One region of the Isoptericola sp. S6320L genome, then DNA from elsewhere that is predicted to be linked to it. Evidence: riboswitches for the same ligand, from Rfam matches in the RefSeq annotation. Region 1 holds a riboswitch; each other region holds the start of a gene.
What was found. Region 1 has a riboswitch for thiamine pyrophosphate ahead of MWU57_RS05840 (thiamine ABC transporter substrate binding subunit). Riboswitches for the same ligand answer to the same signal wherever they lie in the genome.

Region 1 (5,212 bases):
CTCCTCGCTCTCGTCGGACTGGGCGCACAGCTCGTCGACGGCAGCCTCGGCATGGCCTACGGCGTCACGTCCACCACCCTGCTCCTGATGATCGGCACGAACCCGGCGGCCGCCTCGGCCACGGTGCACCTCGCCGAGATCGGGACCACGCTGGCGTCCGGCGCGTCCCACTGGCGGTTCGGCAACGTCGACTGGCGAGTCGTGGCGCGCATCGGCGTCCCGGGCGCCGTCGGTGCGTTCGCCGGTGCCACCTTCCTGTCGTGGCTCTCGACGGAGATCGCCGGCCCGCTGATGTCCGTGCTGCTCCTGGGCCTGGGCCTCTACGTGCTGTTCCGGTTCACGTTCCGTGGTCTGCGCACCGACCGGCTCGGGCAGCCTCTGCGTCGACGCTTCCTCACGCCGCTCGGGCTGGTGGCCGGCTTCATGGATGCCACCGGTGGTGGTGGCTGGGGCCCTGTCGGTACCCCGGCGATCCTCGCCAGCGGGCGGCTCGAGCCGCGCAAGGTCATCGGGTCGATCGACACCAGCGAGTTCTTCGTCGCCGTGGCGGCGAGCCTCGGCTTCCTCGTCGGGCTCGGGACGTCCGGGATCGATGCGTCCTGGGCGGTCGCTCTCCTGATCGGTGGGCTCATCGCGGCACCGATCGCCGCGTGGATCGTGCGGTGGGTGCCACCGCGCGTCCTCGGGTCGGCCGTCGGCGGGGTCATCGTGCTGACGAACACCCGGACGCTGCTCGGGACGGACCTCGTCGCCGTGAGCGGCGGTGCCGCGACGGCGGTCTACGCCGTCGTGGTCGCTGTCTGGGCCGGCGCCGTCATCTACTCGGTCCGCGCGCACCGCGCCGAGCGGACGGCCCAGGCGTCCCTGACCGGTGACGAGGAGGTACGGGACCCGGCCTCGATCGGGTGATCTGCCGGGTGAAGCGGCCGTTCTCAGGTGGCAGTTCCGGGGCCCGGGAGTACGGTGGGCGGCACACGAGTCCTGACCGGGTGCTCTGCCCGGACACCCGGGGAGATGTCATGAGCGGTCCGTCGTCGCACCGCACCGTCGGGAGCGCCGGCCTCGCCGGTGCCGCCGAGGCCCTGGCAGCCGGTGTCCAGCTCGTCGTCGGTCGCTACCGGGTCGAGCTCGACTCGGGCCGGACCTGGTGGTCCGACGAGGTGTACCGGATGCACGGCCGTGAGCCGGGCGAGATCGAGCCGAGCATGGAGGCGCTGAGGTCCCGCACGCACCCGGACGATCGCGGGCGCGTGTCGCGAACTGCTGTGGTCGCGTTGCGTGCGGGCAGGCCGTTCAGCAGCGCCCACCGCATCGTCGACGCGCACGGCAAGGCGCGCACCGTCGTCGTGACCGGGCAGGCGCACGTCGGCGACGACGGCGAGATCACCCACGTCGCCGGCTACGTGCTGGACGTCAGCCCGGTCACCCGTGAGGCGCTCGACCGCGAGTCGCAGCGTGCCGTGGGCCGGGCCATGGTGTCGGCGGCTGCGGTCGAGCAGGCCAAGGGCGCCTTCATGGTGGTGCACGGCATGGCGGAGGCCGAGGCGGGGGACAAGGTCGGCGAGGTGGCCGCCCGGGCGGGCATCCCGCTCCAGTCGGCCGCCGCGCAGATCGTCGCCGGGATGGCCGGCGCGGACGGCAGCCCGGCCCAGCGGCTCGCAGCAGCGCTGGACGCCGTCCACACCGAGGATCGGCCCCGCGGGCACGAGGCGCAGCTGGCCCGCCGGCGGCAGCGGAGCCGCGGCTGAGGCGTGTGGCCGCAGGCTCTCAGGGACCTCCCTCAGACCACCGAGACGTGCTTGGCCCGCTTGTCCACGGCCTTGGTCACAACCTGCCGGGCGAGCCGGCGGGCGAGCACGGCGACCCCGCCCGTCACGGCGGCGAACGTGATCGCCTGCACGATCGGGATGTCGTCCGCGTCCAGGTCGATCGGGGCGTCGCTGCCCGTGGCCTTCTCCCAGATCACCTTGATGAGCTTCTGCGCGACCCAGCCGGCCGCGAACGTCGCCGCGACCGTCCCGATCTTGAGCCCCAGCGAGGGCTCGGACGGCTCGGAAAGCTGAGAGTGCTCCACGGATCCTCCAGTAGCAGACGGCGGCATCGGGCGGTCGCGAACGGTCCGCCCGACGGACGCCACCACCGTAGCGTGCGTGCGGTGTGTAGGCTCGGAGGGAACGACAGGGGAGCGCCACGAGCGCTGAGAGTGCGGATCTCCGCAGACCCTCGAACCTGATCCGGTTAGCACCGGTGGAGGAAGTCGGGCTTCTCGATCCCGTCGTCCGTTCCCACGGACGACGGCCCCCCTTCAGATCCGTCTGAGGAGGACGCATGACCATCCGTACCCGCCGCACCCTGGCGGCCCTCGCCGTCGTCGGGCTCGTGCCCGCGCTGGCCGCCTGCAGCGGCGACGACGCCCCGGGCGAGGCCGGCAGCACGCCGGTCCCGGCGGAGTCGTCGGCCGGCGGCGAGCTGTCCGGCACCGTCACGCTGGTCACCCACGACTCCTTCGCGCTCAGCGACGGGCTGCTCGAGTCCTTCGAGGAGGAGTCCGGGCTGGAGGTCGAGCACGTCGCCGCCGGTGACGCGGGCGCGCTGGTCAACCAGCTCGTCCTCACGCAGGACAGCCCGCTCGGGGACGTGGTGTACGGGGTGGACAACACGTTCGCGTCGCGCGCCGTGGAGGCCGGGGTGTTCGAGCCCTACACGCCGGCAGACCTCGACCCGTCCGTGAGCACCCCGGTGGAGGAGGGTCTGGAGGGCCTGACGCCGATCGACCGGGGTGACGTCTGCCTCAACGTGGACACCGCCTGGTTCGAGGAGGAGGGCATCGAGCCCCCGAGCACCTTCGAGGACCTCACCCAGGAGACCTACGCGGACCTGACCGTGGTCACCAACCCGGCGACGTCGTCGCCCGGCTTCGCGTTCCTGCTGGCCACCATCAGCGCGTTCGGCGAGGACGGCTGGCAGGACTACTGGGCCGAGCTCGCGGACAACGGCCTGCGGGTCACGGACGGCTGGTCGGACGCCTACTACGTCGACTTCTCGGGTGCCGGCGAGGGTGGTGAGCGCCCGGTCGTGCTGTCGTACGCGACGTCGCCGGCCTTCACCGTCACCGAGGACGGCAGCGAGACCACCACCGCCGCGCTGCTGGACACCTGCTTCCGCCAGGTCGAGTACGCCGGGGTCCTCGCGGGCACCGACAACCCGGCCGGTGCCCGGGCCCTGGTGGACTTCCTGGCCTCGGAGCAGGTGCAGGCCGACATCCCGGCCAGCATGTACATGTATCCCGCCGACGAGAGCGTCGAGCTCCCCGCCGAGTGGGAGGAGTTCGCCCCGCTCGCCGAGGACCCCTACGAGGTCTCGGTGCAGGAGATCGCGGAGCACCGTGACGAGTGGATCCAGCAGTGGACGGCCACGGTCATCGGTTGAGCCTGCGACACCGGCCCCGGTGGGCGTGGCTGGGCTGGGGGGTCGCCGTCGGCGTCCCACTGGTCTTCCTCGCCGTCTTCTTCGCCTGGCCGGTCGTCGCGCTGGTCGTCCAGGGCTTCTTCGCGGACGACGGCGGGGGCGGGCGCACGCTCGACCTCTCCGGCTTCGCGGAGGTCCTGAGCCAGCCGCGCACCTGGCGGGTGGTCGGCCAGACGCTCGCGCAGGCGTCGGCCGGGACGGTGCTCAGCGTGCTGCTCGGCCTCCCGGGCGCCTATCTGCTGTACCGGTGCCGGTTTCCCGGCCGGACGTTCCTGCGGGGCCTGGTGACGGTCCCGTTCGTGCTGCCGACCGTCGTCGTCGGCGTCGCGTTCCGCAACCTCTTCACCCCGTCCGGGCCGCTCGGGTGGCTCGGGTGGGAGGAGAGCTTCGCCGGGATCGTGGTCGCGCTCGTCTTCTTCAACTACTCGGTGGTGGTCCGCACGGTGGGCGGGCTGTGGGAGCGCCTGGACCCGCGCGCCGAGCAGGCCGCCCGGGCGCTGGGTGCCACGCCGTGGCGGGCCTTCCGCACGGTGACGCTGCCGGCGCTCGGCCCGGCGATCGCCTCGGCGGCGTCGGTAGTCTTCCTGTTCTGCTCGACGGCGTTCGGCGTGGTCCTCGTGCTCGGCGGCATGCGCTACGGCACGATCGAGACGGAGATCTGGATCCGCACCACCCAGTTCCTCGACCTGCGGGCGGCCGCCGTGCTCAGCGTGCTGCAGCTCGTGGTCGTCGTGGCCGCGCTGCTCGTCAGCGCCCGCCTGCGCACGCGGCGCGAACGTGCTCTCCAGCTCACCGGTGAACGGTCGGGCGCCCATCCGCTGGACCTGCGCTCCGTCCGGGACGCGCTGCCGGCCGCGGTGACCGCCGTCGTCGTCGGCGGGCTCGTGGTGCTCCCGCTCGCGGGCCTCGTCCTGCGGTCGTTCCGGGGGCCCGACGGCGCCTGGTCGCTCGCGAACTATGCCGCGCTGGGGACCACGGGCGGGCGCAACGCGCTGACCGTGACCGTGTGGGAGGCGACGGCCAACTCGTTGCGGATCGCGGCGGTCGCCACGCTGATCGCCGTGGTGGTCGGCGGGCTCGTGGTGCTGGTCGTCTCGCGCCGGCCCCGCTCGCACGGGCTGCGGCGGGCCGTCGGGGGCCTGGACGCGGTGTTCATGCTGCCGCTCGGCGTGTCGGCCGTGACGGTGGGGTTCGGGTTCCTGCTCACGCTCGACCGGCCGCTCGGCCTCGACGTCGACCTGCGCACGTCGGGGCTGCTGGTGCCGATCGCGCAGGCGGTCGTGGCGATCCCGCTCGTGGTCCGTACGATGCTGCCGGTGCTGCGGGCGATCGACCCGCGACTGCGCGAGGCCGCGGCGGTGCTCGGGGCGCCCCCGGGCCGGGTGCTGGCCAGCGTGGACCTCGCGCTCGGAGCACGCTCGTTGGGGCTCGCCGTCGGGTTCGCCTTCGCGGTCTCGCTGGGGGAGTTCGGCGCCACGTCGTTCCTCGCCCGCCCGGACGCGGCGACCCTGCCGGTGGTGATCTACCGGCTCGTCGGGCAGCCCGGCGCGGAGAACTACGGGATGGCGCTCGCGGCGTCGGTGGTGCTCGCGGTGCTCACCGCGACCGTCATGATGGTGGCCGAACGGATGCGCGGCGACAGCGGCGGAGGGGAGTTCTGATGGCGGGCCGTCGAGAGCCGGGTACCGGGCTGTCCGTGCGCGACGTCGTCGTGCGCTACGGGCAGCGGCGCGGGCACGCGGGC
Region 2 (5,212 bases), on a different contig from region 1:
CGCGATCGTGGTGTTGGAGGTGTTGGGTGCGAAGTGGCTGGCCCCGTCGAGCTCGAGGTACGCCTTGGGCAGGTCCTGCTCGAAGGACTCGTAGAACGGCTCGGCGTGCGTCTCGTGGCGGGCGACGGAGTCGTTCTCCGCCGCGAAGATCAGCGTCGGGGTGCTGACCGACGACCAGTCCTTCTGCGGGTGCCACGGCGTCATGGGGATGGCGGCCTTGATGTCGGGGTTGTCGTCCACGGCGCGCAGGGTCCCGCCGCCACCCATCGAGTGGCCCATCAGCGCGAGCCGGTCGGCGTCGATGCGGTCCGCCACCGGGCTCGAGCCGGTGAGGTAGTCGAGAGCCGACTGGAGCTGGCGGGCCCGGGAGTCGGGCTGGTCGTAGATCGAGTTCGTGGCCATCGTCAGGACCACGAAGCCCTGGGACGCGAGGCGGGGGCCGAGCCACGCGACGGTGCTCTCCGTGCCGGTGTACCCGGGCGAGATCACCACCGCTCCGAAGTCGCCGTCGCTGGTCGTGGTCGGGTAGTAGATCGTCCCACCACCGAACCCGGAGACCCAGCGGGAGACGGAGCGCTCGGAGACCGCGTAGCTGCCGCGGAGCGCCTCGATGCTGGACTCGGTCGGGTCCGGGCCGCGCTCGTGGGGGTTGTCCGCGCCGTGCGCGGCCGGGCCGGCCGCGATGCCGACGCCCACGGCGACGGCGAGCGAGGCCAGGACGGCGGTGACCCGCTGCCGGGTCTTCGAGGTGCTGATGGAGTGCTGCATCGTTCGTCCTCTCTGACGGGGCTCCTCGACGGAGCCGTGTTGCTGCCCGGCCAGCGTGCGGGGCGCACGGGCACGGCGGCATCGGCAGGATCGCCGGTCCGTCACCGTCGGGACCGGGCCGAGACACCGTCTCAGGCCGTGGCGGCGGCCGGTACCGTGTCCTCACGACACGGGGTGCGCCCACCGGGAGCTGAGATCACACCCGTCGAACCTGATGCAGTCCGCACTGACGAAGGGATGTCGCCCATGCCGTCGACCCTGCCCGCCGCCGCCCGCCCACCGTGGCGACCCCGTCCCGTCCCGCGCGTGCTGTCCGTCGCGGGCTCGGACCCGTCCGGCGGTGCCGGGGTCCAGGCGGACCTGAAGGCGGTGGCGGCGGCCGGAGGCTACGGGATGGCCGCGGTCACGGCGCTGACCGCGCAGAGCACCCGCGGGGTCAGCGCGGTGCACGTGCCACCGCCGTCGTTCCTCGCCCAGCAGCTCGACACGCTCCGTGCCGACGTCGCGATGGACGGGGTCAAGATCGGGATGCTCGCGTCGGCCGAGGTGGCGGAGGTGGTCGCCCGGTGGCTGGACAGCAGCGGACCGGCGGGTCGTCCGCCCGTGGTCGTCGACCCCGTCATGGTCGCCACCTCGGGCGACCGCCTGCTGGAGCCCGCCGCCGAGGACGCGGTGCGCGGGCTGCTCGACCGTGCGGACGTCGTCACGCCCAACGTGCCGGAGCTCGCCGTCCTCCTGGGCGACGCCGACGCGCCGTCGTGGGACGGTGTGCTCGACCAGGCGCTCCGGCTGGCCGACCGGCACGACGTGCTCGTGGTGGCCAAGGGGGGCCACCTCGCGGGCGACGAGGTCCCGGACGCACTCGTCGGGCCGCGCGGCGTCGTGGCAGAGCTTCCGGGGCCGCGCGTGCGGGTCTCGAGCACGCACGGCACGGGGTGCTCGCTGTCCAGCGGGCTGGTCACCCGGTACGCCCGGCACGGCAGCTGGGAGCGGGCGCTGCGAGAGACCAAGTCCTGGCTGGCGGGGGCCATCACCGCGGGTCCCGCCCTCGAGGTCGGCGGCGGTCGCGGACCGGTCGACCACTTCTGGGCCTTGCGCGAGGCGCTCGTCGAGGGGTGACGGCCGGCGGTGCCCGGTCGGCCGTCAGTCGAACAGGTCGCCGAGGTCGCCGATCTCGTCCAGGATGCCGCCGAGCACCATGCCGCCCAGGACGGCGCCGAACGCCCCCGAGCCCGCGCGTCCGGCCGGTGCGGGCCGTCGGCCGTCCCACGGCTGGTGGTGGCCGGCGTGCGAGACGTCGCGTCGGGCGAGCTCGGCGGCCTCCGCGGCCAAGGCTGCGGCCCGGCGGGCCTGGTCGACGGCGGACTCGGCGTGGGTGGCGTTCCGTGCCGCGGTGAGCTCACGCTCCGCCTCGGCGAGCCGGGTGCGCGCGTCGGGACCCACCGGCGCGCGGTAGTCGTCCACGAGGGCCCGGGCCGCAGCCACCTGGCGGGCCGCGTCGTCGAGGGCGGGGCCGCGCTGCGCCGACGCTCGCCGGGACCGCTCGTCCTGCTCGATCCGGTCTCGCACGGCGTCGTCCAGGGCGGTGTTGGCCTGGCGCAGCCGGGTCAGGGCGGCGACGGGGTCGGTGGGATCCCCGGGCCCCGGCAGCGTCCGCAGGGCCTCCTCGAGGGCGTCGGCCGCGAGGTCGACGGCCCCCCGACGCCGGGTCGCCGGCATGGCGCGCGCCTGGGCGAGCTCGGTGCGCGACTCGGCGACGAGCGCCCCGAGAGCGGCTTCGGCCTGCAGCGCCTCGGCCTCGAAGCCGTCGACGGCGGCGAGCAGCCCCTCGGCGCGCAGCACGGACTCCTCGGCGGCCCGCGTTCCGGCCACGGCCTCTGCGACCTGTTGCGAGGCGAGCCGGCGGCGGGCGGTGGCCGCGCTGCGGGCGGCGAAGTCCAGCAGCCGGCCCGCCTGCGCCGGGTTGTCCGCCACGGGCGCGAGCGCGTGGTCCGTGTAGTCGGTGCGCAGCCGCTCGACGTCGGCGCGGGCCGGCCCGACGGCCTCTCGCACGGCCGCGACGCGCGCCTCGACCCGGTCGATCGCCTCCGGCGTCGAGCGGGCGGCGCGACGCCGGTCCGCCAGCCCGGCGTCGAGGTCGTCGAGCGCCGCTCCGGCGGTGCGGCACAGCTCGACGATGCGACCCGACCACTCGCGGCGCTCCACGTCGGTGTCGGGTACGTGGTCGTGCAGGAGCTGGTTGAGGTGGAACGCCTCGCGCAGGTGCTCGCGTGCTCGCCGCAGCGCCGGGCCGGCCTCGGCGGTGGCCGGCTCGCCGAGCTCCGCCACGGCGAAGGACAGCTCGTCCTCGGCCAGCCGGGCGCGCTCGTCGGTCCGGACCAGCGCCGACCCGGCCGCCGTGGCGAGCCGGTCGAGCTCGGTCCGGTCCGCCTCGCGCCGCCGCTCCCGCCGGCGTCGCCCGCGGAGCACGAGCGCCAGCCCCGCCACGACCACCAGCACCACGCCCGTCACCACACCGACCAGCTGCACGCCATCCATGCCGGGCATCGTACGGGCTGGGGTGGCCACGGGCTCCGACGGTTCTGCGGGACAGCGGCACCGATGGTCCGACAGCTTCAAGAGCTCAGCTCAGCCTGCGCGCGACGACCTCGAAGGTGTGCCAGTGCTTCGTCCCACCGAACGCGGGGCCGTCGTGCTCCCGCTCGTCGACGACGAGCACGTCCAGGCCGTCGAGCAGCCGGTCGACCTCCGCCCAGGGGTGGAAGGTCAGCACGTCCGCCATGGCCGGGTCCGTCGCCCAGCCGTCGCGCTCGCCGAAGAGCGTGACCCCGAGCCAGCCGCCCGGTGCGAGCGCGGCGCGGACGCCGTCCCAGACGTGCGCGAACTGCGACGGCGGCACGAAGGGCAGGGCGTAGGACGCGTGGACCAGGTGGGCGCCCGGGAGCGGGAACACCTCCTGGACGGCGGCGACCCGGACCTGCAGGCCCGCCCGGAGCGCCGGGGGGACCTGACGCGGCACCAGGTCCGCCGTCGCCGGCGCCGGGTCCACGGCGAGCACCCGCCATCCCGCGCGCACGAGCGCCGCGGCCTCCACCCCGCTGCCGGCGCCGAGGTCGACGGCCTGCCGGCCCGCACCCTCCCCGGCGCGCGCGAGCAGGTCGCGGCACAGCTGCCGCGGCGCGCGCCCCACCTGGTCGGCGTTGTACAGGTCCCAGTGCGCGAGGTCGAATCGGGTCACCCGCAGATCATGCCCCGGGCAAGCATGTCGGTGCTCGGTGGGAGAATGGCGGCGATGCCACCCGTCCCGCCAGAACCTCCCGCGCCCGCGGGTTCCCAGCTCGGCACGATCGCCTCGGTGCTGCGGCTGCTGCCCGCCGTCCGTCCGGCGCTGCCGCGCCTCGTCGCCGGGCTCCTCGCCTCCCTCGGCGCGAGCCTCGCCGCGCTCGCCATCCCGCGCGTGCTCCAGCGCCTCGTGGAGGGCCCGCTCGCGCAGGGCGTCGCCGCCCACGACTACGCGGCGCTCCTCTGGCCGACGCTGGCCGTCCTCGGCCTCGGCGTGACCGAGGCGGGGCTCATCCTGCTGCGCCGCAACCTCGTGATGTACCCCGGCACCCGGGTCGAGGCCGCGTTGCGCACGCAGCTGTTCCGCCACCTGCAGCAGCTCCCCGCGGCGTTCCACGACCGGTGGTCCGGCGGCCAGCTACTGAGCCGCTCGATGGGGGACCTGGGCCTGCTGCGACGGTGGCTCGTCTTCGGGCTGCTGCAGCTCGTGGTCAGCACGGTGACGATCGCCGTGGGTGTCGCGCTCCTCCTGGCCACCGCGGGCTGGCTGGGCCTGGTCTACCTCGCCGGCGCGATCCCGGTGACGATCATCGCCTTCCGCTTCTCGCGGCGCTATCGCGTGATCGCCCGGCTCTCGCAGGACCAGTCCGGCGACCTCGCCAACACCGTCGAGGAGTCGGTGCACGGCATCCGCGTGCTCAAGGCCTTCGGCCGCGGTGAGGACGCGCTCGAGTCGTTCTCGGGGCAGGCCGAGGAGCTGCGTCGCACGGAGATCCGCAAGGCCGGCAACCAGGCGACCGTCACCACCGCGCTGCAGCTCATCCCCGAGCTGACGCTCGCCGTGTGCCTGGTGCTCGGGGTGTGGCAGGCGGCCGAGGGGCAGCTCAGCGTGGGGGCGCTCGTCGCGTTCTTCCTCACCGCAGCCGTCGTCAACGGACCCGTCGTCGACCTCGGCATGACGCTGTCCATGACGCTCAACGCCCGCACCGCCGTGGACCGCTACTTCGAGGTCATGGACACCCCCAACCCGTTGACCGACCCCGTCGACCCCGTCGAGCTGGGCGAGGGCCGCGGACACGTCGTCCTGCGCGACGTGGGCTTCCGGTACGACGACGCCCAGGAACCCGTGCTCGCCGGCGTCGACCTCGAGCTGCCCGCCGGC
Region 3 (5,212 bases), on a different contig from region 1:
CGCGGAACTCCGCCGACTTGGCGGCCATGCCCGCCACCATCTCCGACTCGGCGGCGGCCACGACGTCCTGCTGCGCACCGGCGTCGCCGAACTCGTCGCGGATGTCCTGCGAGATGCGCATCGAGCAGAACTTCGGCCCGCACATCGAGCAGAAGTGCGCCGTCTTGGCCGCCTCCGCCGGGAGCGTCTCGTCGTGGTACGACTCGGCCAGCTCCGGGTCCAGCGAGAGGTTGAACTGGTCGCGCCACCGGAACTCGAACCGGGCCTTGCTCAGCGCGTCGTCCCGCTCCGTGGCCCCCGGGTGGCCCTTGGCGACGTCGGCCGCGTGCGCCGCGATCTTGTAGGTCACGACGCCGGTGCGCACGTCGTCGCGGTTCGGCAGGCCGAGGTGCTCCTTCGGCGTGACGTAGCAGAGCATCGCCGTGCCGTACCGGGCGATCTCCGTGGCGCCGATGGCCGAGGTGATGTGGTCGTAGCCCGGCGCGATGTCCGTGACCAGCGGCCCGAGCGTGTAGAACGGGGCACCGTCGCACAGCTCCTGCTGCCGCTCGACGTTCTCGCGCACCAGGTGCAGCGGGACGTGACCGGGGCCCTCGACCATCACCTGGACGTCGTGCTCCCAGGCCCGCTTGGTCAGCTCGGCCAGCGTGTCCAGCTCCGCGAACTGGGCGGCGTCGTTGGCGTCCGCGATCGAGCCGGGCCGCAAGCCGTCCCCGAGGGAGAACGCGACGTCGTACCGCGCGAAGATCTCGCAGAGCTCGTCGTAGTGGGTGTAGAGGAAGTTCTCCTGGTGGTGGGCGAGGCACCAGCCGGCCATGATCGACCCGCCGCGCGAGACGATGCCGGTCACCCGGTTCGCCGTCAGCGGGACGTAACGCAGCAGCACGCCGGCGTGCACCGTCATGTAGTCGACGCCCTGCTCGCACTGCTCGATGACGGTGTCGCGGTAGATCTCCCAGGTGAGCCGGGAGGCGTCGCCGTCGACCTTCTCGAGGGCCTGGTAGATCGGCACCGTGCCGATCGGGACCGGGGCGTTGCGCAGCAGCCACTCGCGGGTGGTGTGGATGTCGTCGCCGGTGGACAGGTCCATGACCGTGTCCGCGCCCCACTTCGTGGCCCACTGCAGCTTCTCCACCTCTTCGGCGATCGTGGAGTGCACCGCGGAGTTGCCGATGTTGGCGTTGACCTTCACGGTGAACGCGCGCCCGATGATCATCGGCTCGGACTCGGGGTGGTTCACGTTGTTGGGGATGATCGCGCGTCCGGCCGCGACCTCCGAACGCACCAGCTCCACGTCGACGCCCTCCCGGATGGCGACGAACCGCATCTCCGGGGTGATCTCGCCGCGGCGGGCGTAGTGCATCTGGGTGATCGTGCGGCCCGGCAACGAACGACGCGGGGTGCGCCGCTCGCCCTGCCACTCGGCGGACGCGGCGCCCCGCCGGCGGGCTCCCCGGCCGTCGTCGGCCAGGTCGCGCTCGCGTCCCTCGTACTCCTCGGTGTCCTCCCGCTCGGCGATCCACGCCGTGCGCAGGCCCGGGATCCCCTGCGTGGGGTCGCCGCCCGGGCCGTCGGTGCGGTAGATCCGCACCGGTGGGTTGGCCGACCCGTCGGGGGCGTCGGCCAGGGTGATCTCGGTGACCGGGACGACGATCCCGGTCTCGATGTCGCGCTCGAAGGCGAGCGCGCGCGACGGTGCGTCGTGCGACATGTGTACTCCATCTTCCTACGCCGGCATGACCCGGTCAGGTTCGACGGTCCGGGCCGCGTCAGCCCGATCTCAGCCCCTGCGTGAGGCTCCCGTGGGATCACCCGCAACGTAGCACGACGCACCGCCGCCCTGCTCAGGCACCCTGCCCGCCGGTCACCTGCCCCGGCGCAGGCCTCCGACCTGCAGCGGGTTCGCCCCGGCGGCTGCCATGAGGTACCAGGACGTGGCTCCCGTGTGCTGCACCTGGAAGTAGCCGAACCCGAACCCGGTGTCGACGAGGCTCGAGGCGGCCACGACGCCGGAGCGTGCCGGCAGCGGGGCGCCGCCCACCGTCTGGCCGCCGCCGAGCAGGTCCTGCGTCCGGCGGACCTCGGCCAGCAGGTCCTCGGCGCGTCCGGCGTCGCGTCGCCCGCGCCCGCGATCGGTCAGCGCGCAGGCGAGCTGCGCCGTGCCCTCCAGCCAGACGGCGTCCTGGTGCGCCGGGATGCCCTCGTACGAGGCCGTCGTCGTGAGGCTCGCGCTCGAGAACGTCACGCCGGAGATGGCGGTTTCCTCGGGCAGCTGCGAGTTCCCGGTGCCCGCGACGTCGCGGGCGGCGAGGTCCGCGGCCGCCCAGTCGACGGCCCGGCCGTACCGGTTCGCCCGCAGCGCGAGCCAGCTCCAGGTCGCCGGGTCCAGGGGCAGCGGGTCGGGATTGATCTCCTCGCCGTCGTTCGTCCCGGTGTAGAAGTACCCGCCGCGCCGGTCCCACATGCGGTCGACGAACTCGCGCGCGTGCCGCTCCGCCCGGCGCCACCGCCGTCCACCCACGAGGGCGTCGAGCTGGCGGAAGAACGCCACGCAGTCGACGTTGTGCTCGGTCGAACCGTTGGGCACCGGGGCGTTCGCGGCGTCGACGCCGAAGGAGAAGCCACCGAGCGTGCGCTCGGACCAGGTGTTGTCGAGGATCCACTCGCCGATCCGCACGGCGGCGTCCCGGTAGCGGCGCTCCCCCGTCACGTCGTAGGCGTGCAGCAGCGCGATCCCGGGCCACGCCATGTCGCCGACCGCGGTCCCGAGGAACCCGAACTGCCAGCCGATGTTCGCGGTGCCGTCGGGCAGCTCGAGTCCGTAGGCCTGCTCCGAGCCGTCGTAGAACGTGTACGGGCCGGCGTTGTACCCCTGGCGCAGGCGGCCGTCGTCGTAGGCCGGGTCGTGCTCCTGGGCGAAGACGAGGCCGTCGGCCAGGACGGCGGCACGCTCGACGTGGCCACCGGCGAGCGAGGCACAGATCGTCAGGGCGACGTCGTAGACGAAGGCGGTCGAGAACAGGCCGAGCTGGTCGGCGTAGGACTGAGCCAGCCGGGGCCCGGTGTTGACCTCCGGATAGGCGTCGGTCATCACGCCGAGGAACTCGTGGGCCCGCCGGACGGACCCGCCGTGCCCGCCGCCGTGGCCGGGCCACGGCGGGCCACCCCGGCCGGTGTGCCCGGCGGCCCACGCCTCGGCACCGGTGGCGATCGTGAACGCTCCGGCGGCACCCGCGACGAGCACGCCGCGGCGGGAGATCGCCGCGGGCGGGGCGGGGACGACCGCGGCGGTCGGGCCGGGTGGGACGCGTGACGATCTGGACATGAGCATCTCCTTCGATGGTCCGCACCCCCACCGTTGGGGGCAGCACTCAAAGGTTACTCGTGTCACCCGTCGGCGTGAAGAGGTGCCACCCGGAAATCCCGGAGGGGCTGCTCTCGCAGGAGGGCTCAGGCCAGGCGGACGACGGCCTGCGCCCGGCCGAGAACCTTGACGTCCTCGTGGGTGACCGTGAGGTCGACGCGGACCGTGCCGGCGTCGGGGTCGACCGCGCCGACCGTCGCGACGACGTCGACGACGGCGGTGCCGCGGGCCGGCACCGGCACGGGCTTGGTGAAGCGTGTGCCGTACCGGACGATCGCGCCCGGGTCGCCGACCCAGTCGGTGACGACGCCGATCACGGAGCCCATCGTGCACATGCCGTGAGCGATCACGCCCGGGAGCCCGACCTCGGTCGCGAACCCCTCGTCCCAGTGGATCGGGTTGAAGTCGCCGCTGGCACCCGCGTAGCGGACCAACGTGGACCGGCCGAGCTCGATGGCGCGAGAGGCGACGACGTCGCCGACCGCGAGCGAGGCCAGCTCGGGTCCCTGCTCGGACATCAGGAGTCCTCCCCGCGGACGACCAGGCTGGAGGTCACCGTGGCGACGTGCTCGCCCGGAGCGGCGCCGTCGGCCCCGGCGGCGAAGATCTCGCACCGCGTGGTGACCATGGAGATGCTGGCCCGCTGCGTCACGGAGTCGACGTGCAGGATCGTCACCAGCTCGTCGCCGACGACGATGGGGCGGTGGTGCTCGAACTTCTCGTCCGCGTGCACCACGCGCGAGAAGTCGATCCCGGCCGCGGGGTCGGCGACGTACTGGGACTCAGCACGCTGGGCGATCACCACCGCGAACGTGGGCGGCGCGACGAGGTCCGGATAGCCGAGACCCCGCGCCGCCACGGTGTCGTGGTGCGCGGGGTGCTGGGCGCCGACGGCGGCGGCGAACTCGCGGATCTTCTCGCGCCCTACCTGGTACGGCTCGGTGGCCGGGTACTCACGGCCTGCGAAGGCGGTGTCGGGCTGGGTGTTCGCCACGTCGGTGTGGAGTCTCGCGACGAGACCGCGTCAGCGGGTCTCGCGGTGAGCGGTGTGCTTGCCGCAACGCGGGCAGAACTTCGCCATCTCGAGGCGGTCCGGGTTGTTGCGGCGGTTCTTCTTGGTGATGTAGTTCCGCTCCTTGCAGTCCACGCAGGCGAGCGTGATCTTCGGGCGGACGTCCGCGCTCTTGGAAGCCATGGTGTGTCACCTCTCGCGCCCCCGGAAGGCGCAACGTGCGTCAAGGATCTGGGTGGTCCGACGCCGGCCGTCGAACCGTGTGTTGCCGTGTGGTTGGTAGCGAGGGCGGGGCTCGAACCCGCGACCTCACGATTATGAGTCGTGCGCTCTGACCAGCTGAGCTACCCCGCCGCGCGTGACTCAGCGCGGGACCGTCCACCCGTTGTCTCGGGAGGCGGACCCGCGTCGTGTCACAGAGCCCCGAAAGGGAATCGAACCCTTGACCTTCTCCTTACCATGGAGATGCTCTACCGACTGAGCTATCGGGGCGCGGAGAGAACATTACACGGCCTGGGCGGTCCGGACGAAATCCAGCTCGCGTGGCCGCACCTGCACCCTCCCCGGGTGCCGGAGCAGCCTCACCGAGATGAGGACCGCTCCGTGCGGTGGCAGGTGAGGGATTCGAACCCCCGAAGTCGATGACGGCTGATTTACAGTCAGCTCCCTTTGGCCGCTCGGGCAACCTGCCGAGCAAGGCCGCGGACGACCTTGCGGAGACAACCATAGCGGCCCGTCGGCCGCTGCGGAAATCCGTCCGCGGTGGCACTGGTCACCCCACGGCATATCCTGCGCTGGTGACCACCACCGCCGCCCCTCCCGCGGCCCGTTGGGGC

Region 2: it holds a riboswitch for thiamine pyrophosphate, as region 1 does, so the genes downstream of both, thiD (bifunctional hydroxymethylpyrimidine kinase/phosphomethylpyrimidine kinase) here and MWU57_RS05840 (thiamine ABC transporter substrate binding subunit) in region 1, are expected to answer to the same signal.
Region 3: it holds a riboswitch for thiamine pyrophosphate, as region 1 does, so the genes downstream of both, thiC (phosphomethylpyrimidine synthase ThiC) here and MWU57_RS05840 (thiamine ABC transporter substrate binding subunit) in region 1, are expected to answer to the same signal.

Annotation. Positions count from the first base shown of each region.
Region 1 covers NZ_JALKAT010000006.1:152,280-157,491, reverse strand. Annotated here, with positions in the region: gene MWU57_RS05855 (sulfite exporter TauE/SafE family protein) at 1-909, shown strand, start outside; gene MWU57_RS05850 (PAS and ANTAR domain-containing protein) at 1,020-1,748, shown strand; gene MWU57_RS05845 (DUF4235 domain-containing protein) at 1,781-2,074, opposite strand; TPP riboswitch at 2,170-2,273, shown strand; gene MWU57_RS05840 (thiamine ABC transporter substrate binding subunit) at 2,329-3,429, shown strand; gene MWU57_RS05835 (iron ABC transporter permease) at 3,426-5,129, shown strand; gene MWU57_RS05830 (ABC transporter ATP-binding protein) at 5,129-5,212, shown strand, end outside.
Region 2 covers NZ_JALKAT010000001.1:183-5,394, forward strand. Annotated here, with positions in the region: gene MWU57_RS00005 (dienelactone hydrolase family protein) at 1-768, opposite strand, end outside; TPP riboswitch at 929-1,023, shown strand; gene thiD (bifunctional hydroxymethylpyrimidine kinase/phosphomethylpyrimidine kinase) at 1,015-1,887, shown strand; gene MWU57_RS00015 (hypothetical protein) at 1,912-3,306, opposite strand; gene MWU57_RS00020 (methyltransferase domain-containing protein) at 3,392-4,006, opposite strand; gene MWU57_RS00025 (ABC transporter ATP-binding protein) at 4,052-5,212, shown strand, end outside.
Region 3 covers NZ_JALKAT010000055.1:269-5,480, forward strand. Annotated here, with positions in the region: gene thiC (phosphomethylpyrimidine synthase ThiC) at 1-1,711, opposite strand, end outside; TPP riboswitch at 1,707-1,812, opposite strand; gene MWU57_RS17530 (Tat pathway signal sequence domain protein) at 1,865-3,325, opposite strand; gene MWU57_RS17535 (MaoC family dehydratase) at 3,451-3,882, opposite strand; gene MWU57_RS17540 (MaoC family dehydratase N-terminal domain-containing protein) at 3,882-4,358, opposite strand; gene rpmG (50S ribosomal protein L33) at 4,389-4,559, opposite strand; tRNA gene MWU57_RS17550 (tRNA-Met) at 4,654-4,730, opposite strand; tRNA gene MWU57_RS17555 (tRNA-Thr) at 4,796-4,868, opposite strand; tRNA gene MWU57_RS17560 (tRNA-Tyr) at 4,986-5,067, opposite strand; gene rarD (EamA family transporter RarD) at 5,174-5,212, shown strand, end outside.